DNA from 3 places in the Lentzea sp. NPDC037011 genome. Region 3 is predicted to be linked to each of the others. Evidence: riboswitches for the same ligand, from Rfam matches in the RefSeq annotation. Region 3 holds a riboswitch; each other region holds the start of a gene.
The links. Region 3 has a riboswitch for S-adenosylmethionine ahead of thrC (threonine synthase). Riboswitches for the same ligand answer to the same signal wherever they lie in the genome.
Positions count from the first base shown of each region.

Region 1: another riboswitch for S-adenosylmethionine. It lies ahead of ACZ7CH_RS17370 (methionine ABC transporter ATP-binding protein); the one in region 3 lies ahead of thrC (threonine synthase).
Region 2: another riboswitch for S-adenosylmethionine. It lies ahead of ACZ7CH_RS33095 (aminotransferase class V-fold PLP-dependent enzyme); the one in region 3 lies ahead of thrC (threonine synthase).

Region 1 is NZ_JBVJRT010000005.1:380,653-391,048, reverse strand. Features, by position in the region: gene ACZ7CH_RS17400 (DivIVA domain-containing protein) at 1-79, shown strand, start outside; gene ACZ7CH_RS17395 (hypothetical protein) at 144-551, opposite strand; gene ACZ7CH_RS17390 (ABC-F family ATP-binding cassette domain-containing protein) at 663-2,429, opposite strand; gene ACZ7CH_RS17385 (4-(cytidine 5'-diphospho)-2-C-methyl-D-erythritol kinase) at 2,616-3,578, opposite strand; gene ACZ7CH_RS17380 (MetQ/NlpA family ABC transporter substrate-binding protein) at 3,636-4,436, opposite strand; gene ACZ7CH_RS17375 (methionine ABC transporter permease) at 4,465-5,148, opposite strand; gene ACZ7CH_RS17370 (methionine ABC transporter ATP-binding protein) at 5,145-6,143, opposite strand; SAM riboswitch class I at 6,362-6,455, opposite strand; gene rsmA (16S rRNA (adenine(1518)-N(6)/adenine(1519)-N(6))-dimethyltransferase RsmA) at 6,544-7,365, opposite strand; gene ACZ7CH_RS17360 (transglycosylase family protein) at 7,579-8,988, opposite strand; gene ACZ7CH_RS17355 (TatD family hydrolase) at 9,290-10,084, opposite strand; gene metG (methionine--tRNA ligase) at 10,111-10,396, opposite strand, start outside.
Region 2 is NZ_JBVJRT010000012.1:235,100-245,495, reverse strand. Features, by position in the region: gene ACZ7CH_RS33105 (M28 family metallopeptidase) at 1-8, opposite strand, end outside; gene ACZ7CH_RS33100 (potassium/proton antiporter) at 142-1,620, shown strand; SAM riboswitch class IV at 1,693-1,807, shown strand; gene ACZ7CH_RS33095 (aminotransferase class V-fold PLP-dependent enzyme) at 1,842-3,173, shown strand; gene lspA (signal peptidase II) at 3,197-3,916, shown strand; gene ACZ7CH_RS33085 (RluA family pseudouridine synthase) at 3,958-4,842, shown strand; gene ACZ7CH_RS33080 (NAD(P)-dependent oxidoreductase) at 4,927-5,535, shown strand; gene ACZ7CH_RS33075 (LysR family transcriptional regulator) at 5,509-6,408, opposite strand; gene ACZ7CH_RS33070 (inositol monophosphatase family protein) at 6,433-7,197, shown strand; gene ACZ7CH_RS33065 (AsnC family protein) at 7,332-8,186, opposite strand; gene ACZ7CH_RS33060 (cytochrome P450 family protein) at 8,343-9,548, shown strand; gene ACZ7CH_RS33055 (adenosylmethionine--8-amino-7-oxononanoate transaminase) at 9,613-10,396, shown strand, end outside.
Region 3 is NZ_JBVJRT010000016.1:112,151-122,546, reverse strand. Features, by position in the region: gene holA (DNA polymerase III subunit delta) at 1-810, opposite strand, end outside; SAM riboswitch class I at 889-1,008, shown strand; gene thrC (threonine synthase) at 1,020-2,276, shown strand; gene ACZ7CH_RS36660 (DNA internalization-related competence protein ComEC/Rec2) at 2,356-5,109, opposite strand; gene ACZ7CH_RS36655 (ComEA family DNA-binding protein) at 6,065-6,742, opposite strand; gene ACZ7CH_RS36650 (DegV family protein) at 6,830-7,723, opposite strand; gene octT (diglucosylglycerate octanoyltransferase) at 7,744-8,457, opposite strand; gene ACZ7CH_RS36640 (histidine phosphatase family protein) at 8,454-9,059, opposite strand; gene rsfS (ribosome silencing factor) at 9,063-9,452, opposite strand; gene cspE (transcription antiterminator/RNA stability regulator CspE) at 9,595-9,798, opposite strand; gene nadD (nicotinate-nucleotide adenylyltransferase) at 9,884-10,396, opposite strand, start outside.

The sequences.
Region 1 (10,396 bases), on a different contig from region 3:
CGGTCAGGGCTACGACACGTCGTTCATCGACGAGCTGCTGCCCCAGCTGGCCGACGAACTGCGCCGCCGAGGCCGCTGACCCCTGTTGCTGCCGGCGTCTGCAAGTACTACCGACTCGCAGTTGGTGGTACTTGCAGACGCTCTCAGCCGCACAGGGAGTTGGGCGAGGAGAAGTAGCTGATGCCGTACGCGGTGTCCGTGCCGCCGTTGCGGCTCCAGGCCGTCACGCACGGGTGCTTGTCGGCCGAGCTGTAGAACTTGCCGTCTTCCTTCCACTGGCCGGACAACGTCCGCGTCCTGACCTTGAACAGCAGGCCGCGTCCCTTGTCGACCGACGCGCAGTACCCGGGAGCCGCCTCACCCGACGCGCCGTGCGACCCGAGGAACACGATCTGGGCCCTGGCGCTGCTGCCCTTGCTGATGCACACGCTGTAGCGCAGCGTGTCGGCCGCCGCGGCGGTGCCGGCACCGGCCAGGGTCAACGCCCCGGTCGCCGCCAGCACACTGGCCGCCGCGACGATCCGCCTGCTCCACAACACCTTCACACCCATGGGATCCGCACTCTCCATCCGTTCGCAGTGGATCACCGGTGAGTCTGGTGCCGTGCGGGACCGGCTGGCGAGCCTCCGGCAGCGCCCGTAAGGATTCCGTTCTGTTTGCGGTCAGCCCTCGACGGCCTCGGCGGCTTCCATCCAGGCGGCCTCGACGTCGGACTCCTCGGCCAGCACGGACTTCAGCTCGGCGTCGAGCTTCAGCAGCCGGTCGGGGTCGGTGGCCGCCTCGGCGAGCGCCGCGTGCAGCTCGGCCTCCTTCTTGTGCAGCTGCTCCAGCCGCCGTTCCAGCCGGGCCAGCTCCTTGCGGGCGGCACGCTGGTCCGCGGCGTTCGACGGGGCCTTCTCCGCCGCGGGAGCGGCCGACTGCCGGTCGCGCACCGAGTCGCGGCGCCGCAGGTACTCCTCGATGCCGCCGGGCAGGTCGGTCAGGCCGCCGTCGCCGAACAGCGCCACGACCTTGTCGCACACGCGCTCGACGAGGTACCGGTCGTGCGAGATCACGACCAGCGTGCCCGGCCACGAGTCGAGCAGGTCCTCCAGCTGCTGCAACGTGTCGATGTCGAGGTCGTTGGTCGGCTCGTCGAGCAGCAGCACGTTCGGTTCGGCCATCAGCAGCCGGCACAGCTGCAACCGCCGCCGCTCGCCACCGGACAGGTCCGACACCGGCGTCCACTGCTTCTGCGACGAGAACCCGAACCGCTCGCCCAGCTGGGACGCGGACATCTCGTACTTGCCGAGCACGACCCGGCGTGCGACCTCCTCGATCGCCTCCAGCACGCGCATGGACCCGTTGAGGTCGAGCAGCTCCTGGGAGAGGTGCGCGATCTTCACGGTCTGACCCTGGATCCGCTTACCCGTCTCGGGTGCGCGCTCACCGGCCAGCAGCCGCAGCAGCGTCGTCTTGCCGGAGCCGTTGACGCCGACCAGGCCGATCCGCTCGCCGGGCCCGATCCGCCACGTCAGGTCGCGCACCAGCACACGGTCCGGAATGGACAGTGTGACGTCCTCGACCTCGACCACCGTGCGGCCCAGCCGCTTCTTCGCGAACGCGACGAGCTCGACGGTGTCGCGCACCGGCGGCACGTCCGCGATCAGCGCCTCGGCGGCTTCGATGCGGTAGCGCGGCTTCGACGTGCGGGCGGGAGCGCCCCGGCGCAGCCACGCGAGCTCCTTGCGGGCCAGGTTCTGCCGCTTCTCCTCGGCCGCGTCCGCGAGCCGCTGCCGCTCGGCGCGCGCGAAGATCCAGTCGGCGTACCCGCCCTCGTACTGCTCGACCTTGCCCTGCACCACTTCCCACGTGCGGTTGCAGACGGTGTCGAGGAACCACCGGTCGTGGGTGACGACGACGAGCGCGCACTTGCGGGCCAGCAGGTGCTCGGCGAGCCACCGCACACCCTCGACGTCGAGGTGGTTGGTGGGCTCGTCCAGCACGAGCAGCTCGAGGTCCTGGATCAACGCGGCCGCGAGCGCGACCCGGCGCCGTTCGCCACCGGACATCGTGGAGACCACGGAGTCCAGGCCCAGCGCCGTGATGCCGAGTCCGTCCAAAATGGACCGAACACGCGCGTCGGAGGCCCACTCGTGCTCGGCGTCGAAGCCGAGCGGGTCGATGACCGCGTTGCGCACGGTCGACCCCTCCGGCAGCTCGGTCCGCTGCGTCACGACCGCCATCCGCAGGTCGCGCGAGCGCGACACCCGGCCGTCGTCGGCGGGTTCGACCCCGGCCAGCACCTCGAGCAGCGTCGTCTTTCCGCCGCCGTTCAGGCCGACGACGCCGATGCGGTCGCCCTCGTTGACGCCGAGCGACACGCCGTCGAGCAGCGGCCGGACGCTGAACGACTTCGACACGGACTCCAGGTTGACCAGATTGGCCATCAAAACCTCACGACTCGTAAGAAACTGCCCGGTGAAGGCTACCCAGCACCGCCAACGCCCCCGCTCCCCGACCGCACGCGGGGACCCCACGTAACCCCCGAAGTGCACGCGGGGAGCTTGCGTACTCGTAGAGGGTACGAAAGCTCCCCGCGTGAGTTCCGAGATGCGGAAAACGGAGGGCGGGGGTCAGGCGTGGACCTCGGGAGGGGTGGGCTTCGGTTCCTCGGTCGTGATCACCCGCGCACCGGGCACCGGGCCCTGTGCGACGCGCACGGTCCGGCACACACCCGCGCCCGCGAGCTCGGCGGCGACGCGCACGGCCGTGTCGTTGTCCTCGCACAGGAACGCCGTCGTGGGGCCCGAACCGGACACGATGCCGGCCAGCGCGCCCGCGTCGACGCCCGCGCGCAACGTGCGGCGCAGGTTCGGCCGCAGCGAGACGGCGGCGGCCTGCAGGTCGTTGCCCAGCAGCAGCGCGAGCTGGCGCGGGTCACCGGAGGACAGGCCCTCCAGCACCGCCTCGACCGCGCCGACGCGGGGCGGGTCGCCCTCGGTGCGCAGCCGGTCGAGCTCGTCGAACACGTCCGGCGTGGACAGTCCGCGCCGGTCGAACGCCAGCACCCAGTGGAACTGGTGGCGGGCCAGCACCGGCACGATCCGCTCGCCGCGGCCGGTGCCGAGCGCGGTGCCGCCGTAGAGGCAGAACGGGACGTCGGCGCCGAGCTTCGCGGCCAGCTCGGCCAGCTCGTCGCGGCTGATCTCCAGCCGCCACAGCGCGGCCAGGCCGACCAGGGTGGCCGCGGCGTCCGCGCTGCCACCGGCCATGCCGCCGGCGACGGGGATGGCCTTGCGGATCACGACGCGGACCTTGGGGTCGTCCGGGTCCTTGCCGACGTGGGCGGCGAGCAGCCGCACGGCACGCCAGGCGAGGTTGCCGGCACCGGTGGGCACCTGGTCGGCGCCCTCGCCGTGGACCTCGACGCCGGGCTCGTCCGCGACGGCGACGGTGACCTCGTCGGCCAGGGACAGCGCCTGGAAGATGGTCACCAGGTCGTGGTAGCCGTCCGGTCGCACGTCGCCGACGGCCAGGTGCAGGTTGACCTTGGCCGGGACGCGGACCGTGACCGGAGGGGGAACGACAGCGAGCACCTCGTCAGCCTACGGGCGATCGGCGTGTGCGGACTCCTCCCCCGGTCACCACGGGCCTCAGACCGGGATGACGGAGCCGTTGAAGGTCTGCTTGATGTAGTCCTTGACCTGCTGCGACGCCAGCAGCTCGGCGAGGTCCCTGATCCGCTTGTCGTCCTTGAGCTCGCTGCGGGTGACGAGGCCGTTGGCGTTGGGGTTGCCCTCGGCCTTCTCCAGCACCAGCGCGTCGGTGGCGGGCTTGAGCTGCGCGTCGATGGCGTAGTTGCCGTTGATCACCGCGGCGTCGGTGTCCTCCAGCGAGCGCGGCAGCTGGGCCGCCTCCAGGGGCACGAACTGCAGGTTCTTCGGGTTCTCCGCGACGTCGCGGACGGTCGGCTGGTCCACGGCCTTGAGCTTGATCAGGCCGTTGGCCTCCAGCAGCTTCAGGCCGCGGGCCTCGTTGGTGGCGTCGTTGGCGACCGCGACCTTGGCGTTCTGCGGCAGCTCGTCGACCTTCTTGACCTTCTTGGAGTACAGGCCCAGCGGCTCGACGTGCACGCCCTCGACCCACTCGACCTTCGCGCCGCTCTCCTTCGTGAACGTCGCCAGGTACGGGACGGTCTGGAAGTAGTTGGCGTCGAGCGAGCCGTCGACCAGTGCCGTGTTCGGCTGGACGTAGTCGGTGAACTCGACGACCTCGATCTTCAGGCCCTTGGACGCCGCGAGGTTGTCGGCGACGTACTTGAGGATCTGCGCGTGCGGGACCGGCGAGACGCCGACCTTCAGCGTGTCCGAAGCGGACGAACCACCGGACGAGCAGGCGGACAGAGCAGTCAAACCGGTCAAAGCGGCAGCGATGAGGGCAGCACGAATGCGCATGACGTTCCTTTTGAGAATTGCTACTGGGTCAGACGGAGGCGTGCCGGCGTCGGTCCGACGCACGGGCGGCACGGGTGAAGCCGAACTGGATCACGGTGGTGAGCACGGCGAGCCACGCCACGGTGCTCCACAGGATCCGGTCGTTGAAGCGCTGGTAGCCCTCGCGGATGGCCAGGTCGCCGAGGCCACCGCCGCCGATCACGCCCGCCATGGCCGAGTAGCCGATGAGGGCGATGACCGTGACGCCGATGGCGTTGATGAGCGCCGGCAACGACTCGCGGATGAGCACGCTGCGCACGATCCTGAGCGTCGAGGCACCGGTCGTGATCGCGGCCTCGACCACGGTCACGTGCACCTCGGACAGGATGTTCTGCACGAGCCGCCCGACGAACGGGATCGCTCCCACGGCCAGCGGCACGATGACCGCCGTGCTGCCGATGGACCCGCCGACGATCAGGCGGGTCACGGACGTGAGGGCGACGAGCAGCACGATGAACGGCATCGAGCGGCCCAGGTCGGTGACGAAGCTGAGGGCCCTGTGCACCGCGGCGTTCGGCCGCAGCCCGCCCTTGGCGGTGAGCTGCAGCCAGACCCCGACGGGAACTCCGAGAACTGTGGCGATCACGGTGGAGACGCCGACCATGTACAGCGTCTCCCCGGTGGCCTCGACGAGGTAGCTCACCACGTCGGACCAGGGTGTTGCAGACCTCACGCAGCTACTCCCTGCGGCCCCTTCAGGGACCTCTGAACCGCGCCGCCGGCCTCACCGATCCACTCCAGCGCCGAGTCGGACCGCTCGCCGTTCAGGCCGAGGCGGAACCGCGCGACGGGGGTCTCGCCGAGGCGGGTGAGCCCGCCACCGACGATGTTCAGCTCGACGCCGAACCGGTGCGCGGCCTCGGGCAGCAGCGCGCCGACCGCGGCGAACCCGACGAGCACGACGTCCGCGACGCGGTCGTAGGCGTTCTCGTTGATCGGGTTCAGGTCGACGGCGGGCAGCAGCGCGGAGCTCGTGCGGCTGGCGGCGTTGTTGACGAGGTCGAGCACCTTGCCGTGCTCGACGACCTGGCCCTGCTCCAGGACCGCGACGTCATCGCAGATCTTGCGGACCACACCCATGTCGTGCGTGACGACGAGGACGGTCACACCCAGCTCTGCGCGCGCACGGTCGAGCACCGCCAGCACGGACCCGGTGGTCTCCGGGTCGAGTGCGCTGGTGGGCTCGTCGGCCAGCAGGACGGACGGGTTGGCGGCGAGGGCGCGCGCAACGGCGATGCGCTGGCGCTGCCCGCCGGAGAGCTGGTCGGGGTACGCGGCGGCCTTGTCGGTGAGCCCGACGAGGTCCAGCAACTCGCCCACGCGGGTGCGCCGCTGCGGTCCCGGCACGCCGGCGGACTCCAGCGGCAACGCGATGTTGCCGGCCGCGGTCCGCTGCCGCAGCAGCGAGTCCCCTTGCGGCACAACGCCGATCTGCCGGCGGGCGGCACGCAGCGCCGAGCCGTCGAGCGAGGTGATGTCGGTGCCGTCGACGCGGATCGCACCCGAGTCGGGGCGCTCCAGCAGTGCGACGCAGCGGGCCAGCGTGGACTTGCCGGCGCCGCTCGGGCCGACGACGCCGAGCACGGTGCCGGCCTGGACGTCGAGGGTGACGCCGTTCAGCGCGTTGACACCCTGGAAGGACTTGGTGAGGTTTTCGACAGTGATCACTTCTGCTCCACGGCTGCGCGCGACGGCGCACGCTCCCGTTGTGCGGGGGTGCGCGGTCGAAGTTCTGCTCAGGTGTGTGCGCCACTCAGCGACCGAGTGCGCGTCAAAGGACTTTGAGAAGGCGCCTTAGACGAGGTGGCGACGACATGCAGAAGCGGTGCGACGGCACTGGTCGACGACTCGACGGCGCGTCAGCATTCGCGAGGTACCCACGTGATCCTCCATCGGTCCTGGCGTTAGCACCTGCCCGCATCCAGCGGGTGGTTGCTGCGACGTCGTAGAGCCAGGTCTCTCAGTCGCTCCGGATGGCAGTTAGCAGTCAACCGGACGGACGTTCGGTTGCGCAAGCCAGATTCGGATTCGTTCGACAGATCACACTGTTGGCCGAAGGATCGCCGGATCAGACCTCGGCGATCCGGACAAAGTCGATCACGCTCAACTGCTCGCCCCTGACCTGGGGATCGATGCCCGCTTCGGCCAGCAGTTCGTCGACGTGCGGCGTGTAGCTCTTGAGGGCGGCCCTGAGGGTCTTGCGGCGTTGCGCGAAGGCCGTGTCGACGATCTTGAACAGCTTGTTCTTGTCCACTGTGGACAACAGCTTTTCGTGGCGCTGGAAGGCAACCAGCCCGGAGTCGACGTTGGGCGCGGGCCAGAAGACGTTGCGCCCGACCGACCCCGCCTTGCGCGCGTCGGCGTACCAGGCGAGCTTCACGCTGGGCACCCCGTAGACCTTGCTGCCGGGCTTCGCCGCCATCCGGTCGGCGACCTCCGCCTGGACCATGACGAGCCCCTTGCGCAGGCTCGGCAGCTCGTGCAGGAGGTGCAGCACCACGGGCACCGCGACGTTGTACGGCAGGTTGGCGACGATCGCGGTCGGTTGTACCGGCAGGTCCTCTTGGGTGACTTTCATGGCGTCCTTGAGGACCACGTGGAGCTTGCCGGCGTTGGCCGGGTCGTGCTCCTGGACCGTCTGGGGCAGCCGGTGCGCCAACGGCGGGTCGATCTCGACCGCGACCACCTCAGCGGCTGCCGGGAGGAGCGCGAGGGTCAGCGAGCCCAGGCCGGGGCCGACCTCCAGGACGACGTCCTCGTCGGTCAGACCGGCGGCGGCGACGATCTTGCGGACCGTGTTGGGGTCGTGCACGAAGTTCTGGCCCAGCTTCTTGGTCGGGCGGATGCCCAGCTCTTCGGCTAGACGGCGGACTTCGGCGGGTCCCAACAGGCTCACCGGGGCATTGTCTCAGGTCACTCACCAAAGACCTCAGGTTGCCCACCGAAGACCTCAAGTTACCCACCGAAGACCTCAAGTTACCCACCGAAGACCCCCGCCCCCCTGCTGCGTCGAGTGCACGCGGGGAGCTTTCGTACTCACCTGGAGTACGAAAGGTCCCCGCGTGCGGTCAAGCAGAGCGGAGGGATGGGTGGGGAGGCGGGGTTACGGCAGGCCGAGCTTCGCGCGGCAGCCGGGCCACGCGGAGTACGTGCCGCCACGGCCGTCGCGGAGCTTGGTGGCGATGGCGATCTGCTGTTCGCGGGTCGCCTGGTGCGGCAGGGCCGCGTAGGCGGTGCCGCCGTAGGCCGCCCAGGTGCTCGCGTTGAACTGGAGGCCGCCGTAGTAGCCGTTGCCGGTGTTGATGGCCCAGTTGCCGCCGGCCTCGCACTTGGCCAGGCGGTCCCACACCTCGCCGTCGGGGAGGGGCTTGGTGCCGACCGCGATCTTCTTCGGCTTCGGCTCCTTGGTGACCTTGCCGCCGATCTTCTCGCGGTTGATCTCCTTGCCGTTCTTCACCGTCACGCGGTAGGTGGAGATCTGCTCGCCGGCCTCGCCGGGCTCCAGGACCTTCTGCTGACCCTGGTTCAGGGTCGGGTCGTTGGTCTTCTCGACGGGCGGGGCGACCGGCTCGTTCACGTTGATGACCGTGACGCCGGTGCGGGAGATGTAGACCTCGGCGCCGGAGGCCAGGCGCACGTCGGTGCCGGCCTGGACCGCGTCCTCGGGACCGAGGGTGAGGTTCTCGCTCTTCAGCAGCTCGTCGACGGTGACGGCGGTGGTCTGGACCTCGCGGACCGGGTTCGCGCCGTCGAAGAGCTTGACGACCTTGCGGGTCTTCACCTCGAGGTTCATGCCGTCGAGGGGGACCTCGGAGCCGGTGGGCGCGGAGAACCACGAGCCGTCGACCGGGACGCCGAGCTGCTTGGCGGCCTCCTCGACGGTGACCGAGCGGACCCAGTCCTCACGGGACTGGCCGTCGACGCTCATCTTGAGCAGGCGGCCGCGGTCGAGGGTGATCTTGCCGCCGTCGGAGATCGGGGCGTTGAGCGACGGGGACAGCGCGTCGTGCTCGCCGACCCTGATGCCCTCCTCCGCGAGGACCTCGCCGACCGTGCCCTCGTAGGAGTGGACGGTCGAGGTGATGCCGTCGATGTCCACGGCCACGGACTTGTCCATCGCCATCGCGGTCACGCCACCGCCGGAGATGGAGACCAGAACCGCGGCGACCGCGCCCTTGAGGAAGCGGCGCTTCCAGGACGAGACGGCCGTGACGAGGAGCTGCGGGTCCTCCTTCTCCTCTTCCTCCGTGGGGAGGACGAGGGGCGGCATGATCGTCGTCTCGGCGTTGATGAGCCGGATCAGCTCGTCGACGTCGACGTTCGCCGTCGCGAGGAGCTCGTCGGCGTCAGGGCCGAGCACCTCGAGCACGTCCGCGGGCGAGATCGTCAGCGCACCGGCGGGGAAGCTCGGGTGGGGGTCGGCCACCGCGACCGCGGTGTTCCCGACCGGCGTGAACCAGTCGGTGTCCTCGTTGAAGTCGTACGGAGCGGCAGTTCTGTCGCTACCAGACAAGGGTCGATACCTCCATTGCGGAAGCTCCGAGGCCACCGCACAGTTGGCGTTGACAAGATCATTCGAGTTGCAGCTCGAAGGTTCCCGGCAACTCCTCCTACGTGGTCTCGCTGCTTCGCGCTTCCGGCTTGGGACCCGCCCCGACTGCGGGCGTGCTCCGAACCGACAGGGTCGGTTCAGGTGGCACGGTCACGGGACAGTAACGGGGCAGCCGACGTTGCGCAAACACCCCCACCGATGTTGTGACCTCAGTCACCCGTAGAGGTAGGAACCCTTTGCTCCGTTCGTCTCAAGTCGCATCTCAGTGGCCAAGCCCGAAGACTCGTTGAGCAGTACGGGTGACGGCGGCAGCGAGTTCAGAAAGATCTTCGCCACGCAGGGTGGCCAAGGCCCGAACTGTGTAATTCACACAATAGGGTTCGTTCGGCCGCCCCCGGAACGGGTGGGGCGTCAGGAAAGGCGCGTCCGTCTCGACGAGCAGCTGATCCTGCGGCACCAGCCGGGCCGCCTCCTGCAGGGCACGGGAGTTCTTGAACGTCACCGGGCCCGCGAACGACAGCACGTACCCCGCGTCCACGCACCGGCGCGCGAAGTCCGCGTCACCGGAGAAGCAGTGGAAGACCACTGTGGACGGTGCGCCCTCGGCGTCGAGCACCTTGAGGACGTCCTCGTGCGCGTCCCGGTCGTGGATCATCAACGGCTTCCCGACGCGCTTGGAAAGGTCGATGTGCCAACGGAAAGCGTCTTGCTGCGCGGCCGGCGGCGAGTAGTCCCAGTAGTAGTCGAGACCGGTCTCGCCGATCGCCACGACGCGGTCGAACCGGGCCAGCCGCTCCAGCTCGGCCTTCTCCGCGTCGCCGAACGCGGCGGTGCGGGTCGGGTGGACCGCCACGGCCGCGTAGACCCGCGGGTCCCAGGTGGACGCCTCCGCGGCCCACTGCGCGGACTTCAGGTCGTCCGCGACCGTCACCACGTGCGAGACGCCGGCGGCCTCCGCCCGGTCCAGCAGCACGGCCACGTCGGCGGCGTCGACGGCACCGCACGCGTCGAGGTGGGTGTGGGCGTCGACCACCGGCACCGGAAGGGCTTCCGGCACCGGCGGTCGTTCCCGCTTCTCCGCCACTAGTCGGTGACGATCGGGGCCCACTCGGGCCCGGTCTCGCCCAGCTTCGGGTCGAGCTTCGCGAACAGCGGCGAGGGCTTCTGCAGCGGCCGGCCGACCTCGATCGGCGTCGACTCCCACTTCGCCTGCTCGCCCGCGTAGTCACCGGTCAGCACCGGGTACGAGCGGTCGGGCACGTCGAGGTCGGTGACCTCGTCCATCGACGGCTGCGCGGCCCACACGCCCGTGCCGCCCAGCGCCTCGTGCACCTGCTGCGCCGAGTGCGGCAGGAACGGCGTCATGAGC
Region 2 (10,396 bases), on a different contig from region 3:
ATCCTCATGGTTCAACTCCGTGCAGGGTAGGGATTGAGCCACTGATCAACATGCTCTGCCGTGCATGAGCCGCGCTAGGGGCGAAGGTCGGTTTCGCGTCGGATTAGTTCAACTCGGTGGTGATCAACCAGAATGGTCCGGGTGGGTGATGTCACGGTTGTCCTGGGCGTCGGTGCCGCGGTCCTGCTGATCTCCGTGATCGCGGTCCGGGTGTCGATCCGCCTCGGGCTGCCCTCACTCCTGCTGTACCTGGGCATCGGCGTGCTCCTGGGCGAGTCGGTGCTCGGCATCGACTTCGACGACGCCGGCCTCACCCAGTCCCTCGGGATCGCCGCGCTGGTGCTGATCCTGACCGAGGGCGGCCTGACGACCCGGTGGCACGCGGTCAAGACCTCGCTCTGGCTGGGCGTCGCACTGTCCACAGTGGCCGTTGCGGTGAGCGTCGCCATCACCGGAACCGCGCTGCACCACCTGCTGGGCCTCGACTGGCGGATGGCGCTGCTCTGGGGTGCGGTGCTGTCGTCCACGGACGCGGCGGCCGTGTTCAGCGTCCTGCGGTCGCTGGGGGTGGGGGCACGGCTCACCGGCGCGCTCGAACTGGAGTCCGGCCTCAACGACGCGCCCGTCTACATCGCGGTCGTGCTGCTCGCCTCGTCCGACCAGATCTCGTGGACGGCACCGCTGCTGGTGCTCTACGAGCTGGGAGCGGGCGCGCTGATCGGCGTCGCGCTCGGCTGGCTGGGCGGCACGGGACTGCGGCACGCGGCCCTGCCCGCCACCGGCCTCTACCCGCTCGCCACCGTCGCCGTCTGCGTGATCGCCTACACCGCGGGCGACCTGGCGCACGCGTCCGGTTTCCTCGCCACCTACGTCGCCGCGCTGGTCCTGGGCAACGCCCGGCTGCCGCACCGCGCCGACACCCTGTCGTTCGCCGAGGGGCTCGGCTGGCTGGCCCAGATCGGCCTGTTCGTCCTGCTCGGCCTCTACGCCTCGCCGTCCCGGCTGCTCGACGTGCTGGTGCCCGCGCTGATCGCGGGCGTGGTGCTCACGTTCGTGGCGCGCCCGCTGTCGGTGGTGCTGTCGTTGCTGCCGTTCAAGGTGCCGTGGCGGGAACAGGCGTTCCTCTCCTGGTCGGGGCTGCGCGGCGCGGTGCCGATCGTGTTCGCGCTGATCCCGCTCATCCAGGGCGTCGAGGGTGCGCGCGAGCTGGTCGACGCGGTGTTCCTGCTGGTCATCGTCCTCACGGTGGTGCAGGGCACGACGCTGCCGTTCCTCGCGCGGCGGCTCGGGCTGGTCAACGCGAGCGAGCCGCAGGAGGTCCAGGTCGACTCCTCGCCGCTGGACGAGCTCGGCGCCGAGCTGCTGCAGGTGCACATCCAGCGCGGGTCGAAGCTGCACGGCGTCTACATGACCGAGCTGCGCATGCCCACCGGCGCCACGGTGAGCCTCGTGGTGCGCTCGGGCAAGAGCTTCACGCCACTTCCGACGACCCGGCTGCAGACCGGCGACCAGTTGCTCATCGTGACCACAGAAGAGGCGCGCGACGCCACCGAACGGCGGGTTCGCGCCGTGGACCGGGCCGGTCGTTACGCGCGGTGGAAGGGCGAGACCGGCGAATAGTCGGTCCCCGACGCTTCTCACGATGTGATCAGGTGTCGACGGATCGTGACGCGCCCGCTAACGTCGTCGGCAGGTCATGAGAGCCAGCGTCAAGCCCAAGCTTGCTGGCCGGCAACCCTCCAACCGCGGTGGGGTGCCCTTGGTGAGGACCTGGTCCGGCGCGCAGGGCGCCGGTCAAGCGCGGGCCTCCGAGAAGGCCCCCCGGCCCAGGAGGCAGCTCGATGACGCTCGCGATCACCCCGGACACCACCACCAAGGTTCCCTCCGTCGTCGGTTCCGACCTGCGCGTCCCGCTGGTGACCGGAGAGCGCGTCACCTACGCCAACCTCGACCACGCCGCCTCCGCCCCCTGCCTGCGGGAGGTGCGCGACGCCGTCGACGAGCTGCTGCCCTGGTACGCGAGCGTGCACCGCGGCGCCGGCTTCGCCTCCCAGGTGTCGACCCGCGTCTACGAGCAGGCGCGTGACCGCGTCCGGCGGTTCGTGGGTGCGCGTTCCACCGATGCCGTCGTCTTCACCCGCAACACCACTGACGCGCTGAACCTGCTGGCCCGCAGCGTGCCCAAGGGCACCGCGGTCGTGCTGTTCGACAGCGAGCACCACGCCGCGCTGCTGCCCTGGCGCGGGCCGAACGTGCAGCGCATCTCCACTCCTTCCTCGTCCGGCGCGGCACTCGTCGCGCTGGACCGGGCGTTGGCCGCCGCCCCGGTCGGTCCTCGGCTCGTGATCGTCACCGGGGCGTCCAACGTCACGGGGGAGCTGTGGCCGGTCGCCGAGCTCGCGAAGGTCGCCCGCAGGCACGGCGCCCGCATCGCGCTCGACGCCGCGCAGCTCGCCCCGCACCGCCCGATCGACGCCCGTGAGCTGGGCGTGGACTACCTGGCGTTCTCCGGCCACAAGATCTACGCGCCGTTCGGCGCCGGTGTGCTCGTCGGCCGGTCCGACTGGTTGCAGCAGGCCCAGCCCTACCTGGTGGGCGGCGGCGCCACGGCGAAGGTGACCGACCACGGCGACCGGCTCGGCGTCGCGTGGTCCGCGGTGCCGGAGCGGCACGAGGCGGGCAGCCCGAACGTCATCGGCGTGCACGCGCTGGCCGCGGCCTGCGAGATCCTGTCGCGGCACTGGGAGCAGACGATCGCGCACGAGCAGGAGCTGCTGCAGCGGCTGCGGGACGGCCTGCGCGCCATCCCCGGCCTGCGCGAGCTCTCGATCCTCACCGACGTCGACCGCGTGGGCGTCGTGAGCTTCACGGTCCCCGGCTTCGACGCGGGCTTCCTCGCGGCGGCGCTGTCGGCCGAGTACGGCGTCGGCGTGCGTGACGGCGCGTTCTGCGCCCATGTGGTCGTGGGACGTCTGGTGAAGAAGGCCGGTTCGCACGAAGACCGCGCCGTGCGCGCGTCGATCGGTCTCGGGACGACGGCCGAGCACGTGGACCGTTTGGTGGCCGCGCTGCGCACTCTCGTCACCGAAGGTCCGAAGTGGACCTACGCGCAGCGCGACGGCCGCTGGGTGGCCGAGGACGACAGCCGAACCCTGCCGCCGTTCCTCGCGTAGTCCAGGTAGTGGACAATGACCTGGTGAGTGACGAGTCCAAGGCCCCGGCGAAGGCCGCTGACGAGACTGCCGAGGAGCAGCCCAGCGCGCCGGAACCGGTCGCGGAACCGCAGGTCGCGCCTGTGGTGACCGCCGAGGCCGAGGACCGGCGCGAGACCGAGCAGCCCGAGCGGGCGCTGACGGTCTCCGAGCCGGACGCCGAACCCGAGTTCTCGATCACCGGCTCGCTGCCGGAGCCGCGGACCACCTACCTCGCGGTGCTGGCCGCCGGTGTGCTGGCGCTGGACGTCCTCACGAAAGTCCTCTCCGTGGCGTTCCTGGAGCGGTCAGAGCCGATCCAGCTGTTCGGCGGGCTGCTGCACCTGACGTTCGTCCGCAATCCCGGTGCCGCCTTCGGGCTGGCCGAGGGGTGGACGTGGATCCTCGCGCTGATCGCGTTCGGGGTCGTCGGTTTCATCACCTGGATCGCGCGCGACCTGCGCTCGACGCCCTGGGCGGTCGGTCTCGGGCTGGTGCTCGGCGGCGCCGTCGGCAACCTCGCCGACCGGCTGTTCCGCGCGCCCGGCCCGATGCGCGGCCACGTGGTGGACTTCCTGTCGTTGTTCGACCCGTTCGGCCAGGTGTGGCCGGTGTTCAACGTCGCCGACATGGCGATCGTCTGCGGTGGCGCGACGATCATCGTCTTGGCGCTGCTGCAGCACGACTACGACGGGACGGTTCACAAGGAGAAGATCGACGCGTGAGCGGATACCGAACGCTGCCCATTCCCGACGGTCTGGACGGCATGCGCGTCGACGCGGGCCTCGCGAAGCTGCTGGGCCTGTCCCGCACCGCGGTGGCCGCCATCGCCGACGCCGACGACGTGCTGATCGACGGCCGGGTCGTGGGCAAGTCCGACCGGCTCACGGCCGGCGCGATGCTGGAGATCACCCTGCCGGCCCCGCCGCAGCCGGTGACCGTGCAGGCCATCCCGGTCGAGGGCCTGGTCGTGATCCACGAGGACGACGACATCATCGTCGTGGACAAGCCCGTCGGCGTGGCCGTGCACCCCTCGCCGGGCTGGACCGGCCCGACCGTCGTGGGCGGTCTCGCCGCCGCCGGTCACCGGGTCGCGACCTCGGGTGCCGCGGAGCGCCAGGGCGTCGTGCACCGCCTCGACGTCGGCACCACCGGCGTGATGGTCGTCGCGAAGTCCGAGTCGGCGTACTCGGCGCTCAAGCACGCGTTCAAGGAGCGGACCGTCGACAAGGTCTACCACGCGATCGTCCAGGGCCACCCGGACCCGATCAAGGGCACCATCGACGCGCCGATCGACCGGCACCCCAAGCACGACTACAAGTTCGCCGTGATGAACTCCGGCAAGCCGTCGATCACCCACTACGAGGTGATCGAGGCGTTCCGCGCGGCGTCGTTCGTCGAGGTGCACCTGGAGACCGGCCGCACGCACCAGATCCGCGTGCACTTCTCGGCGCTGCACCACCCGTGCGTGGGCGACCTGACCTACGGCGCGGACCCCACGCTGGCCAAGCGGCTCGGCGTGGCGCGGCAGTGGCTGCACGCGCGCCAGCTCGGGTTCCACCACCCCGGCACGGGCGAGTGGGTCACCTACACCTCCGAGTACCCGGCGGACCTCGCCGCGTCCCTGGAGCAGCTGCGCGAGGAAGGCTGACCGCAGGCCGATTGCGTCTGGGTAAATCACCGGTTGACGACGTTTCATTTGATGTTGATCGGTGCCGCTCATAGCGTTCTCGGCATGAACCTCACCGTCCTAGCCGCCTCCGGCCGCACCGGCCTCGCCCTCACCCGGCAGGCCCTGGCCCGCGGCCACGCGGTCACGGCGATCGCCCGCGATCCCGGCAAGATCGCGCTCGACCACCCGGACCTGCGCAAGGTCGCGGGTGACGTGGCCGACCCGGCGAGCCTCGCCGTCGCCGGGGGCACCGTCGTCCTCTCCGGCCTCGGCACGGACCGGCCCGGTGTCCTGCTCGACGGTGCGAAGGCCGTCGTCGCCGCCGGACCGGAACGGGTCATCTGGCTCGGCGCGTACGGCACCGGCCCGTCGCGCGCGGCCGCCGGTGATGGTGGCCGTGTGCTGGAGAAGTTCCTCGGCGACCGGATCGCCGACAAGGTGGCGGCCGACGAGACCGTCCTCGCCGCCGGTGGCACGGTCTTCCACGCCGGTGTGCTCTCCGACGGGCCGCTCAGCGCCGAGCGGCGCACGGTCGGGCTGGACGCCGCGCCGCCGTTCGACCTCACCGCTCAGGTCAGCCGCGAGACCGTGGCCGCGGCGATGCTCGACGAGGCCGAGTCGCCGCGGTTCGCCGGTGCCGTCGCGCTACCGCTGGACCACCTCGGCGAATGACGCCCGCACCTGCTCGCGCAACCACGCGTGGGCGAGGTCGGAGTCGTAGCGCTGGTGCCAGTTGCAGTTCACCGGTGCCGGCGGCGACTCGACCGGCAACGGCAGGGTGACGAGCCCGAACGCCTCGATCAGCGGGCGGCACAGGATCGCCGTGGTGGTGACCAGCGCGTGGCTCGCGACCGCGATCTGCAGTGCGGAGTGGACGGTCGCCACCGTCGCGATCACCCTGCGCTGCAAGCCTTCCGCTGCCAACAGGTCGTCGATCGGCGCGGTGAGCCGGCCGCGGCGGGACACCACGACGTGCGGGTGTGCCGCGTACGCCGGGAGGTCGAGCCCGCCCGCGCACGGGTGGTCCGGGCGCAGCGCGACGGCCAGCGGGTCGTGGCCGAGCGTCTCCGACCGGAACTCCGGCAACGCCGGTGCGCCGCCGCCGAGCTCCAGGTCGACCCGGCCGTGCCGCAGGTCGTCGGTGTCACCGGAGTGCTCGGCGAGCACCCGCAACCGCACACCGGGTGCCCGTTCCGCGACCCGGGCGACCAGCGCCGGCACCAGTGACGAGGCCAGCGCGTCGTGGCACCGCACGGTGAACGTGCGGTCCAGTTGGGCCAGGTCGAGCGCACGACTCGGTGCCAGCACGGCGTTGGCCTGGCGCACCAGCCGGTGCACCTCGTCGGCGATCCCGAGCGCGTACGGCGTCGGCGTCATCGAATGACCGGTGCGCACCAGGATGTCGTCTCCGGTGACCTTCCTGATCCGCCCCAGCGTGCGGCTGACCGCGGGTGACGACAGGTGCAGCCGTTCGGCCGCGCCCATCACGCTGCCCTCCTCGAGCAGGGCGTCGAGCACGGTCAGCAGGTTCAGATCCGCTTGCATGAACAGACATCGTATGGAGGAACCGTGAACGCGGAACTCGTCGCGGCCGTTCGCCGCGCAGGAGCCCGGATGCTCAAGCGCTACTCGCCGGAGTCGCGCGCCGCAGACCTCGACGCGGTCGTCGCCGGCGTGCGCGCCAACGACGCGGCCGTCGTCGACCTGCTGCGCCCCGAGCTCGCCGCGATCCGGCCGCAGGCGCGCTGGCTCGACGACGAGCACGGCTCCGGCCCGCTGGAGCCGGGCGAGTGGTGGCTCGTCGACCCGGTGGGCGGCAACATGAACGCCGTCCACGGCATGACCGACTGGAACATCGGCGTGAGCCTCGTCCGCGACGGCCGCCCGGTGCTGGCCGCCGTGTACTTCCCATTGTTCGACGAGATGTTCACCGCGGCCGAGGGCGAGGGCGCGTTCCTCAACGGGGTGCGGCTGCGCGTGTCCGCGAAGACCTCGCTGGACGGTGCGCTGGCCGGGACCGGGCAGGCCCAGCCGGGGCAGGGGCCGGAGATGGCCGACCGGGTCGGCGCCTCCTGCAGCGCGATGGCGAAGGAGGCCCTGTACGTGCGGATCTCCGTGCCGGTGACCCACCAGCTCGCCCAGGTCGCCGCCGGGCGGATGGACCTGCACTGGCAGTACGACAACGTGCGCGCGCACGCCGCCGGTGTGCTGCTCGTGCAAGAGGCGGGCGGTGTCGTCACCGACCTCGACGGCACGCCGTGGAAGCTGACGACCCGCGAATACCTGGCTGCCGCACCGGGCGTGCACGCGGCGGCGTTGACGGTGCTGTCCTGAGCAGGTCACCAATCCCCGCTCGCTCCGTCCAAGCCGCCTCAGCCCCTGGCTCCAACGGCGTCTGCAAGTACCGCCAACTCAACATCAACAGGCACTTTTCTACTACCAACAACGCGCGAGGCGCCTGCGAGGGGTCAGTCCTCGACGGTCCACACGAGGGTGTTGACGTCGACCTCGGGGCGCACGCTCCACCGCACCTGGGTGAGGTCCGTCGTGTCCGGCAGCACGAACACCGTGTGACCGCCTGCGGTCTCACCCGGCTGCACGCCGAGCTTGTGCGCGGGCCGCGAGGACAGCGACACCGGCGCCTTCGTGACGGTCTCGCCGGTCCTGGTCACGAGGACCAGGTACATGTCCGGCAACGAGGTGAACGGGACCTGCGAGGCGTTGGTGACCTCGGTGTGCACGACCACGGCCCGCTCACCCTCGGCCAGCTTGTAGCCGGCGGCGGTGAACAGGAAGTCGGCCGGGTCGACGACCTCGACGAGCTGGATGGACAGGCGGGCGCCTTCCAGGCTGTCCGCCTCCAGCGTCGTGCCGACCTTGCCGGTGCGCGACATCGGCCGGGGCTGCGGCTGGTCGGCGCGGACCCAGCCCGCAGACTGCGGCGGGCCCCACGGGTTCGGCGGTTGCTGCTGCTGCACGGGGAAGGGCTGGGACTGCGGGCCGGGCTGGGGCTGCGGCGGCGCGACCGGGTGCGGGCCGCTCACGTGGTGGGGTCCGCTCTGGTGCACGGCGTAGGCGCCGGACGGGGGCGGGCCCTGGTAGTTGCCGTAGGCGGCGGCGTTCGCCAGCGCGCGCCGGATGCCGTTCGGGTCGCACTCCACACCGACGAGCAGCGGCAGACCGCTGCCGGACAGGGTGATCAGGCGCATGGCGGCCTCGCGCGGGTCCATGCCCAGGCGCTGGGCGATCTCGTGCACGGCGGCACGGCCCGAGTCGGCGAGCATGGCCAGCAAACGGGCGTCAACGGGATCAGGGGCCACCACGAAAAGAACGCTACCCCCCGCTCCTGATCTTCGCGTCACCGCCCGGCCCCAGCGCGATCACGGTCACGCCGGTCCTCCGGGGGTGGCGTCACAGCGCGTACCGGATCGAGTGGGAAAGAGTGGCGAGCCAGGAGTTAACGGGGTTAACTGGGTGGGGTGACAACACTCACCAAGCTGCCCGACGACTACGTCCAGAACCCGCACGAGGCGCACGACCTGCTGCGCGCAGAGGCACCCGTGCACGAGGTCCACCTGCCCCGTGGACTGAAGGTCTGGCTCGTGACCCGTCACGAAGAAGCGAAGATCGCCCTCACCGACCCGCGGATCAGCAAGGACATCACGGTCGGGCGGTCCGTCTTCGACAAGCACACCCCGCCGGACGCGCGGCGCGGCGAGTTCGAGTCCTCGCTCTCGGTCCACATGCTCAACATGGACCCGCCGGACCACACCCGGTTGCGCAAGCTCGTCACCAAGGCGTTCACCGCACGCCGCATCGAGCTGCTGCGGCCCCGCGTCAACGAGATCGCGGCAGAGCTCATCGCGCGGATGAACGACGGCGACGAGGTGGACCTGCTGGAGGAGTTCGCGTTCCCGCTGCCGATCACGGTGATCTGCGAGCTGCTCGGCATCCCGATCGACAACCGCGAGGAGTTCCGCGGGTGGTCGAACACGCTGCTGTCGTTCGGCACGCCCGAGCAGATCCAGCACGCCGCCGGCGCGATGGCGCAGTTCCTGTTCCAGCACGTCGAGAAGGTCCGCGCCGCCGAACCGGACGACACGTTCTTCTCGGCGCTGGTGCACGCCGACGACTCCGGTGACCGGCTCAACACCGAAGAGCTCGTGTCGATGGCGTTCCTGCTGCTCGTGGCCGGCCACGAGACGACGGTCAACCTCATCGGCAACGCCGTGCTGGCACTGCTGAAGAACCCCGACCAGCTGCAGGTCCTGAAGGACCGGCCGGAGCTGATCCCCGCCAGCGCCGAGGAGTTCCTGCGGCTGGAGGGCCCGGTCAACATCGCGACCTTCCGCTACACCACCGAGCCGATCGAGCTGGGCGGCGTGCAGATCCCGGCCGACGAGCTCGTCATGGTGTCGCTGATCGCCGCCAACCGGGACCCGGCCAAGTACGAGAACCCCGACCGGCTCGACGTGACCCGCTCCGCGCAGGGGCACGTGGCGTTCGGCCACGGTCTGCACTTCTGCCTGGGCGCGCCGCTGGCCCGGCTGGAGTTCGACGTGGCGCTCACCCAGCTGCTGGCCCGGTTCCCTGACCTGTCGCTGGCGGCGGAGCCGGAGACCCTGGCGTGGCGGGACAGCACGCTGATCCGCGGCCTGCTCACCCTGCCGGTCAAGCTCGCCTAATGTCACGCGGGTGGACGACCTGCTGAAGCTCGACCAGGCGCACGTCTGGCACCCGTACGGCCCGATGCCGGGCACCCAGGAGCCGCTGCTCGTCGAGTCCGCGGAGGGTGTCCGGCTCACGCTCGCCGACGGTCGCGAGCTGGTCGACGGCATGTCGTCGTGGTGGGCCGCGATCCACGGCTACCGGCACCCGGTCCTGGACGCGGCCGTCACCGACCAGCTGGGGCGGATGAGCCACGTGATGTTCGGCGGGCTCACGCACGAGCCCGCCGTCCGGCTCTGCGCGCGGCTCGTCGAGGTCACGCCCGCCGAGCTGCAGCACGTGTTCCTGTGCGACTCCGGTTCGGTGGCGGTCGAGGTCGCCGTGAAGATGTGCCTGCAGTACTGGCGTTCGCGCAACCGGCCGGAGAAGCGGCGGCTGCTCACGTGGCGCGGCGGGTACCACGGCGACACGTTCACCCCCATGTCCGTGTGCGACCCCGAGGGCGGGATGCACTCGCTGTGGCGCGGCGTCCTGCCGGCGCAGGTGTTCGCCGACGCGCCACCGGCGGAGCTGGACACCGCGTACGTGCAGCACCTCGCGGACGTGGTCGAGCAGCACGCGGACGAGCTGGCCGCGATCATCGTCGAGCCGGTCGTGCAGGGCGCCGGCGGGATGCGCTTCCACGACCCGCGCTACCTGCACGTCCTGCGCGAGCTCGCGTACACGCACGACGTGCTGTTGGTGTTCGACGAGATCGCCACCGGGTTCGGGCGCACCGGCGAGCTGTTCGCCGCCGACCACGCGAACGTCAGCCCGGACGTGATGTGCGTAGGCAAGTCGCTGACCGGCGGGTACCTGTCGATGG
Region 3 (10,396 bases):
CTTCCACGGCGGCATGCCGAGCGGACCGGCCAGGCTGAACGGGTCGGCCCGGCCCACCGCGGAGACGCGTGCGACCGTGCGCACCGCGTCCGCCAGCGCGTCGGCGACCAGCACGTGCGGCACACCGAGCTGCATGGCCCACCGCAACGACTCCATCGCGCCCGCACGGTCACCGGTGACGGCCTTCTCCGCGACGGCGAACCCGGTCACCTCGGCCTTGCCCTGGTGGTAGCGGCGGATCTCCTCGACCGTCACCTTGCCGTCGGTGTCCGACACCAGCTGCGAGGCCGCCGCGGCGAGCTCGCGGAGGTTCGTGCCCACGGCGTCGATGAGCGTCGCGACCGCCTCGGGGTCGATCTTGCCGCCTGCCTGCCGCACCTCGTTGCGCACGAACGCCTCGCGCTCGGCCGACTTGGTGACCTTGCCGCACTCGGTGACCGCCGCACCGGCCTTCTTCAGCTGGCCGGGCAGGTCCTTGGCCGCCTTGCTGCGGCCGCCACCGGTGTGCACGACGACGAGCGTCACCCCGTCCGCGGGCGCCTTGAGGTAGGAGAGCACCGTGTCGGCGATCTCCTTGCTGATGTCCTGCGCGTTCTGCAGGACGATCACCCGGCCCTCGGCGAACAGCGACGGGCTCACCAGCTCGGCGAGCTCCGGCGGCGTGAGATCGCTCACCTGAACGCGGGTCAGGTCGGCCGACGCGTCGACCGCGCGCGCGGCCTCGAGTGCCGCGCGAACTGCGCGTTCGACCAGCAACTCCTCCTCGCCGACGACGAGGTGCAGTGACTCCGGTGCGCTCACGCTCCGCATCCTCCCACGTCCCGAATCGTGGACGTTTGTGGCCGAGCGGCGGAGACGTGCCGTACGTTGGTGGCCACAACTGAACACCGCTCATCCAGAGGGGCAGAGGGACCGGCCCGAAGAAGCCCCGGCAACCGGCGTCAGCGCTATGCGCAGACGATCACGGTGCCAATTCCGACCCGTTCGATTTCGCGGGAAAGATGAGGAGATACCTCGCGATGACTGCTGTCACTGTGCCCACGAGCACCAAGTTCGACCTCGGCCCCGCCCGCGCGCTGCTGTGCCGTGAGTGCGGAAATGAGACCCCTCTCGCTCCGGAATACGCCTGTCTCGAGTGTTTCGGGCCGCTGGAAGTGGCCTACGACTTCGGCAAGGTGCGGCGCGAGGACATCGAGGCCGGCCCCCGCTCGATCTGGCGCTACCGCGGCCTTCTGCCCGTTCCGTCCACTGTGGAGCAGCACCCGAACACCGACCCCGGCGGCACCCGCCTGGTCGAGGCCGACCGCCTCGCGAAGGCACTGGGCGTCCGCAAGGTCTGGGTGAAGGACGACACCGGCAACCCCACCCACTCCTTCAAGGACCGCGTGGTCGGCGTGGCACTGGCCGCCGCCCGCGAGCTTGGCTTCAAGGTCCTGGCCTGCCCTTCCACCGGCAACCTCGCCAACGCCGTCGCTGCGGCCGCCGCCCGCGCCGGCTGGGAGTCCGTCGTACTGGTCCCCTCCTCCCTGGAACGCGCCAAGATCCTCATGAGCGCCGTCTACGAGGGCGCCCTGATCGCCGTCGACGGCAACTACGACGACGTCAACCGCCTCGCCCAGGAGCTCGCCGCCGAACACGAGGACTGGGCGTTCGTGAACGTCAACGTCCGCCCGTACTACGCGGAGGGCTCCAAGACCCTCGGCTACGAGGTCGCCGAGCAGCTCGGCTGGCGCCTGCCCGACCAGATCGTCGTGCCGGTCGCCTCCGGCTCCCAGCTCACCAAGATCGACAAGGCCTTCCGCGAGCTCGGCCAGCTCGACCTCGTCGAGGCCTCCCCGTACCGCGTGTTCGGCGCCCAAGCCACCGGCTGCTCGCCCGTGTCCACCGCCTTCAAGGACGGCCACGACGTCATCCGCCCGGTCCGCCCCGACACCATCGCCCGCTCGCTGGCGATCGGTGCCCCCGCCGACGGCCCGTACGTGCTCGACACGGTCCGCCGCACCAACGGCGCCATCGAGGACGTGACCGACGAAGAGGTCGTCGAGGGCATCAAGCTCCTCGCCCGCACCGAGGGCATCTTCGCCGAGACCGCCGGCGGCGTGACCGTGGCGACGGCGAAGAAGCTGATCGAGACGGGCCAGCTCGACCCCGACGGCGAGACCGTCCTGCTGATCACCGGTGACGGCCTCAAGACCCTCGACGCCCTCGGCGACACGATCGGCCCGCGCGCCACTGTGCCGCCGTCGGCCGAGGCCGTGCTCAAGGCACTGGGCTAGGTCGTTCGTTCAGCAGATCACCTCCTCCCGGTCCGGGGACGTCCGCGTCCCCGGACCGCGTCGTTTCACGCGGTGAGCGTCAGAGGGTGATCGCGGCCGACTTCGTCCAGCCCGTGCGCGGGAAGCGGCGCAGCTCGTCGCGAACGTGCGGGCCGACCGGTTCCACCTCGGCGCGCCAGGCCACGATCCGTTGCGGCCACGGGGCTTCTGCTTTGAGGGCGTTGTAGTGGTACTCGTGCCAGACGTCCGGGGCGATGCGCATGCCGTCGTCGAACACGTGCTCGGCGACGAGGTCGTAGGCGGCGTCCGCGTCGGCGGCCTCCGTGGGTGGCAGCACGTGCGTGGCGCGGGCGCGGTAGGTGATGGCGCGGCTGCCGTCCTCCAGTGTTTCGCAGAGGTAGTAGGCGAAGTCGGGCTTCAGTTCGTCGTGCGGCCACTGGGTGGCGGGGTAACCGGGCTGCCACATCGCCCAGGCGAAACCGGGCGTGCCACCAGGGATCGGGTAGCGCGCGTTGTGGAGCCTGATCCAGACCTGGTCCATCTTCCTTCTCCTTTTCCTTCGTACGACTCGGCTTCCTGGCAACACCGCCAGGTCGCCGTCCTTGTCCGTGCGCAACACCAGGGCGCCACCCGCCCGCAGCGCGTCGATCACCTGCGGGCTCGGGTGCCCGTAGCGGTTGCCGGTGCCGACGCTCACCAGTGCGACCCGCGGTCGCACGCGTTCCAGGAACGCGGGCAACGAGGAGCGCGAGCCGTGGTGGGGCACCTTGAGCACCTCGGCCCCCAGGTCCCGCTCCCCCAGCAACGCGGCCTGGCCGGCCAGTTCGACGTCACCGGTGAGCAGCACCCGGCCCGCGGGTGTGGTGGCCCGCAGTACGAGCGAGTAGTCGTTCACGACCGTGTTCGTCTCAGCGACGACCGGTTGCCGCCGCGGGCCCAGCACCTCCAGTTCCAGTCCCGGCCAGGCGAACCGCTCACCCGCCTTCGGTTCCAGCACCCGCACGCCGTTCGCGCGCGCCTGCTCGTTGACCTCCTTCCACGCCCACGCCGGCTCCTTGAGCGGTCCCACCGCCACCGCGCCCACGGCACGCCCGGCGAGCACCGCCTGCAGACCGCCGATGTGGTCGGCGTGCAGGTGCGACAGCACGATCAGCGGGATCCGCGTGATCCCCAACGTCCTCAGGCACCGGTCGATCGCGCCGGGGTCGGGCCCGGTGTCGACCACAACCGCGCGGTCGGCCTCCGCGGTGGCCAGCACGAGCGCGTCGCCTTGGCCGACGTCGCAGCTCACGACCTTCCAGCCGGCCGGTGGCCACATCGGCGCGATGGTCCGCATCGGCACCAGCGCCACGAAGCCGCCGACGAGGAGCGCGACCGTCAGCACCCGCGTCTTCTTGTTGCGCAACAACAGGAAGACGATCGCCGTGACCACCGCCAGCGCAAGCCCGCCGACCCAGCCCTCCGGCCAGCTCAGCGACGCACCCGGCACCGTCGCCGCGTGCCGCCCGACCAGGACCAGCCACGTCACGGCCGGCCCGGCCACGTGCACCACCACCTCGGCGGCCGGTGGGAACAGCGGCGCGATGACCGCTGCCACCACACCCAGCACCGTCGCGGGCGCCACCACCGGTGCGACGGCCAGGTTCGCGAGCACCGACACGAGGCTGATCTGCCCCGACAACCCGACCACGAGCGGAGCCGTCGCGAGGCTGGCGACTGCGGGCACAGCAAGCGCTTCGGCGAACCCTTGCGGCACACCGCGTTCTTTCAGCCTGCGTGCCCATCTCGGTGCCACGAGCACCAACGCCGCCGTGGCCGTCACGGACAACGCGAACCCGGGATCGGCTCCCAGCGCCGGATCGACGAGCACCAGGACGAGCACCGTCGTTGCCAACGACGGCAGCGCTGACCGTTCGCGGCCGATGAACAGCGCCAGCAACGCGACGGCACCCATCACCGCGGCCCGCAGCACGCTCGGCTCGGGACCGGCCAGGGCCACGAACCCGAGGAGTGCCACCAACGCACCCACCGCCGCCTTGCGCGGACCGGTCTTCCGCAGCAGCAGGTAGACCGCACCGCAGACGATGGCCAGGTTCGCGCCGCTCACCGCGAGCAGGTGCGCCAGTCCCGCCGTTCGGAACTCGTCGACGATGCGCGGCACCATGTGCTCGGTGTCGCCCACCACCAGCGCGGGCAGCAGTCCCGCCTCCTCCTCGCCGAGGGTGGCGCTGGCCCTGCTCAGGCCGTCGCGGAGGTGGTCGGCCCAGCGCTGCCAGGCCGGTGGCGGCTGCACGTCCGCAGGCGGCCCGCGGACCCGGAGCAGGGCGGAGGTGAGGTCGCCCGGTCTCGGCGGCGCGAGCGAGCCCTTCACCGTGACCCGCTGACCGGGCAGCAGATCACGCCACTGCGCGGCCGGCGCGAGGATGACGACGGTGGCCCCGTTCGCCGTCGCGGTGACGACGACGTGGTCCACCCCGGCCTGGTGCCCGCCGAACCCCGCGGCCCGGATGCCACGCGGTCTTGTGCTCAGCTCCGCGGTCACCGTGGTCGTGCGGCCCTCGTCGGCGGCCAGGCGGAGCGGGTGGGTCTCGGCGCGCAGGACGTGGCTGCCGACCCAGGCACCGGCGATCGGGCCGGCGAGCACGAGGGCGATCGCGCCCGCCTTGGGCCACCACGCCCGGTGCCAGGCGATCAGGCCGACTGCGCCGGCGGACAGTCCGATGAGGACTGCGGCCTGCCAGCTCAGGTAGAGGCCGGACAGGGCCGTTGCCCACACCGCGGTGGCTGCGGGGACCAAGCGGTAGTCGTGGGTTACCGGGTGTCTGCGAGGCATGGTCGGGCCTTCGCTGTCGGGGCGCTTGGGGTGGGGTCGGTGAGGAGGGTGGCGAGTGCGCGGCGGTTGGAGCACCAAGCTCGGCGGCGCCAGGCTCGGCGTTGGGCGAGCAGGGCGGCTGTTCCTGTGGTCAGTCCGATGAGGACTGCCGTGTGGCGGGTCAGGAACAGGGCGGCCAGGGCGGTTGCCCATACAGCGGCGGTTGCGGGGATTAGGGGGTGGTCGTGGGCTGGGTGTCTGCGGGGCTCGGGTGTGGGAGGTCGCGCCGCGATGGTGGAGGACCGGGGCGCGGGGGCAGGAGATCGAGGTGCGGCCGTGGGAGACCGGGAGGCGGCTGTGGGAGGGCGGGGCGAGGCGGTGGGAGGCCGGGGCGTGGTGGCAGGGGCACGGCTGGTTGTTGTGCGGGTGCGGGCTCGGCGGTGTGGGAGGCCGTTCGGGGAGAACTCGCGGACGGTGACGAACGGGGTGCGCAGGAGGCCGGAGTACAGGCGGCCGGGGCGGGTGGACTGGTGCCAGATGAGGTCGGGTGCGGGCATGGCGACGATGCAAGGCATGGGAGTTCCTCTCGGCGAGTGCGAGGTGGGCTGTGGAACGCGCGGCGTCGGGCACGGGCGCGGGCGTGGGGTGGAGCGCGGGCGTGAGTGGGACGCGGGCGCGGGTGGGACGCGGGCGTGAGTGGGACGCGGGCGCGGGTGGGACGCGGGCGTGAGTGGGACGCGGGCGCGGTGGGCAGGGCGCGGTGGGCAGGGCGCGGTGGGCAGGGCGCGGTGGGCAGGGCGCGGTGGGCAGGGCGCGGTGGGGCGAGGTGTCGAGCGCCGGGCCTCGGGTGCGGGCCGTCAGCGGGGACGAGGTGCGGGCAGCCAGGGGCGGGCGAGGTCAGCGGGATGGCTGTGGGAGCACGGCGTCCGGGGTGAGCGGGCCAGCGAGTTGGGCCAGCGGGTGGAAGCGCTGGGGGTCAGGTGTGGACCAGGTCGGCGAGTTTCGCGAGCTTGGTGTCGCCGATGCCTTCCACGTCGCGGAGTTCGTCGACGGAGGCGAACGGGCCCTTGCGGGTGCGGTGGTCGACGATGCGCTGGGCGGTGACCGGGCCTACTCCGGGCAGGGAGTCGAGGTCGGTGGCCGAGGCGGTGTTCAGGTTCAGCTTGGCCGGGTGCACGGCCTCGGGTGGGGGTGGGATGCCGACCGCGATCTGTTCGCCGTCGGTCAGTTTGCGGGCCAGGTTGAGGCCGTGGAGGTCGGTGCCGGGGTGGATGCCGCCGGCCAGGCGCAGGGCGTCGGCGACGCGGGCGCCGGAGGTGGCGGTGACGAGGCCGGGGGTGGCGACCTCGCCGATCACGTTCACGACCAGTTCGGGGGCCGGGGCGCTGGTGCTGACCAGGGCCAGGTCCGGTGCGGACTCGGCGGTGGGGCGTTGCAGCCAGGTGGACAGGCCGATGACCGTGCAGGCGACGGCGATGCCGAAGGCGAGCAGGCCGCGGCGGGGCAGGCGGGGCAGCCGGAAGCGGCGGGGGTGGCCGTGTTCAGTGGAGTCGGCGGAGTTCGCGTGGACGAGGGTCGGGTCGGCGCGGACCTTGGCGGCCAGTGCTTCCAGGCGGTCGGCCGGGGTGTCGTCCTGGTGGGGGCGGGGGAGCATGGGGTCGAAGTTACGGAGTGGGAGGGGTGGGGGGTGCGGGGGAAGTGCCGGGCTGTGGGTTACTCGCGGGTTGTGGACAGGTCGCGATCACTCGCTGCTCGGGGAACCGGGATTGTCGGGGGTGTGTGGGAGGATGTCCGGTCCTCCTGGCAGGACCACCACGCCGAGGACGCCGGGGCCCGTGTGCGCGCCGATCACCGCGCCGACCTCCGAGATCACGCACCCGGTCGAGCCGGGGAGGCGTTCGTCCAGGTGGGTGGCCAGTTCTGCGGCGCGTTCCGGGGCTGCGAGGTGGTGCACGGCCAGTCCCACCGGGCCGTCGCCGGCCGCCGCCGCGGCGAGGTCCACCAGTCGGGCCACCGCCCGGCTCATCGTGCGCACCTTCTCCAGCGGCACGATCCGGCCGTCGTCGACGTGCAGCAGCGGCTTCACGGCCAGCGCGGTGCCCACCAGGGCCGCGGCCGCACCGATCCGGCCGCCGCGACGCAGGTGGTCCAGGGTTTCGACGCAGAAGAACATCCGGGTCCCGGCGGCCGCGGTGGACGCGGCGTCCTCGACCTCGGCGTGCGAATGTCCGGCACCGACAGCGGCGCACGCGCGCAGGACGGCGAACCCGAGCCCCATGCCCGTCGACCGCGAGTCGACCACGCGGATGCGGGACGGGTCGATCTCATCCGCCGCGAGCCGTGCTGCCTCCCACGTCCCCGAGAGCTCGCGTGAGAGATGAACGGACACGATCGCGTCGGACGACGACAACACGTCCCGGTACACGTCGGCCATCTCGCCCGGTGTCGGACGCGACGTGGTCACCCGGCGGTGCTCCGCCAGCGCGGCGGCGAGCTCGGCCGGGCCGAAGTCGACGCCGTCGAGACGCCCGGCACCGTCCACCGCGACGTGCAACGGCACCACGGTGATCGAATGGCGCTGCGCGAACCCCTCGGGCAGATACGCCGTGGAGTCGGTGACGATGGAGATGCGCACGAGCGACGAGCCTACGGCCCTCACTCCTCCGTGTGATTGACCGCCACGGACGAGATGAGCGCGGCCATGGCCGCGCCCACCAGCTCGTGCCCCTCCCAGCCCCAGTGCATCCCATCGGGGTTGCCCGCACCCGAACGGACGTGCGGACCGATCACCGCGGGCAGGTCCAGCAGGGGCACCTCCGCACGTGCGGCCCACCCGCGCACGGCCCGCACCGCAGCCGCGTGCCCGGAGTGCACGAACCCGTACGACTCGGCCCGGTGCACTGACGGCACCATCCCGATCGCGGGCATCTTGTACTGGAGATTGCGCACCGACTGCAGCGAGTCGCGCAGATAACGAGCCGTCAGCGCCGGAGGCAGGGCAACGCGCGCATACGGCGCCAACAGTGGCTGCGCGGCGATGTAACGCGCGCGCACCCACCGTCGCAACCAGTCAGGCCGCACATAACGCAGCCCTTCGCGCAGATAGGTCGGCAGCGGCGACGGCAGCGTGTCCATGCTGCCGACCGCGAAGATCAGCACGTCCGTGGACGGCAGCAACGACCAGATCCGCGGATCACCCGTCAACGCCCACCAGGCGTCCCGCGCCGTCCACCCGAACCCCGCGGCCAGCTCCGCCGACCCGCCCAGGGCCGCGGCACAGAGGTTGTGCCACAGCCGCGGATGATCGGCGGGCAACGGCCCGGACGGTCCGAAGAACGACAGCGAGTCGCCCAGGACGAGCAGTCTCAACGCGTGGTGCCCGCGTTGTACGACGACAGCCGCCACCGGTCGTTGCGCCGGGTGAACACGGTCCAGTGGCAGTTCGAGATGCCGCCGAGCTGCGACCAGTTCTCCACCGGCAGTTCGAGCAGCCGCCCGGTCAACGCGCTGATCAGGCCGCCGTGCGCGCACAGCAGGACGGTCTCGGAGAACTCCGCGTCGACCTCCTGCACGACCTTGATGGCCCGCTCGGCGACCTCGACCCGCGACTCACCGTCCGGCGGCGTGTAGGTGGGGTCGGTGCGCCACACGGTGACCGCACCCGGCCACTCCTGGTCCACCTCGGCCGTGGTCAGCCCCTGCCACTTGCCCAGGTGCGTCTCGCGCAGCCGCGCGTCGATGCGCAACGGCACGTCCGCGGACGTGGTGAACACACGCGCCGTGTCGCGCGCACGTTGCAGATCGGAGGCGACCACGACCTCCGGTTCGAAGCCGGCGAGCACCGGAACGGCGAAGCGCGCCTGGTTGAGGCCGGTCTCGGTGAGCGCCGAGTCCAGGTGGCCCTGCAGGCGGCCGGTCGCGTTGTAGTCGGTCTCGCCGTGCCGCCACAGCACGAGCCGGCTCAGGGCCATCGGCTACCCCTGCTCGGCCGCGGTGTCGGCGGGGACGTCCGCTTCGAACTCGATGCGCGGGCAGTCCTTCCACAGCCGCTCCAGGCCGTAGAAGCTGCGCTCCTCGGTGTGCTGCACGTGCACGACGACGTCCACGAAGTCCAGCAGCACCCACCGGCCCTCGCGGGCCCCTTCGCGGCGCACCGGCTTCGTGCCGGCCTCCCGCAGCTTCTCCTCGATGTTGTCGACGATCGCTCCGACCTGCCGCTCGTTGGGAGCGGACGCGATCACGAACACATCGGTGATCACGAGCTGGTCGGAGACGTCGAGCACCGTCACGTCGTGCGCCTTCTTGTCGGCCGCTGCGTTCGCCGCGACCAGCGCCAGCCGTCGTGCCTCGTCGGTGGCTGCCACGTCACTCCTCTGACTTCCGGCGGACGTCGATACGCCCGCACGAGTTACTGAGGGTACCGGCGAGCGCCAAACGGGTACTTCACGCCCAGGCATGACGAAGGCCACCTCAGCGCCCTGAGGTGGCCTTCACCTGCGCCGAAGACTAGATCGGGCGGACCTGCTGGGCCTGCGGGCCCTTCTGGCCCTGACCGACCTCGAACTCGACCTTCTGGTTCTCCTCGAGCGAGCGGAACCCCTTGGACTGGATCTCCGAGTAGTGCACGAAGACGTCAGCCGAGCCGTCGTCGGGCGCGATGAACCCGAAGCCCTTTTCGGCGTTGAACCACTTCACGGTGCCTGTAGCCAAAGTCTTGCCTTCCACGAACCAGCAACAACCCGTCGATTGTTGCTCCCCGGGCCCTCGGATGCACGCAAAATCCACTCGAACGTGATTACGACTCGGAGTACAGGCCCGTCTTGGCGATGTACTGGACCACCCCGTCCGGTACGAGGTACCAGACCGGTTGGCCCGAGGCGGTGCGGTCGCGGCAGCCCGTGGAGGAGATCGCCATGGCCGGGACCTCGACCAACGAGACGGCGCCCGGCGGCAGGTGGTGGTCGTCCAACGTGTAGCCCGGACGGGTGACTCCGATGAAGTGGGCCAACGCGAACGCGTCCTCCGCGCGTTTCCAGGACAGGATCTGCTCGAGCGCGTCCGCGCCGGTGATGAAGAACAGCTCGGCGTCCGGGTACTGCGCCTTGAGGTCGGTCAGCGTGTCCACGGTGTAGGTGGGGCCCTCGCGGTCGATGTCCACGCGGCTGACCGAGAACCGGGGGTTGGACGCGGTGGCGATGACCGTCATCAGGTAGCGGTCCTCGGCCGGGGAGACCTCGCGCGACGCCTTCTGCCAGGGCTGACCGGTCGGCACGAAGATCACGCGATCCAGGTCGAACCTGGCCTGCAC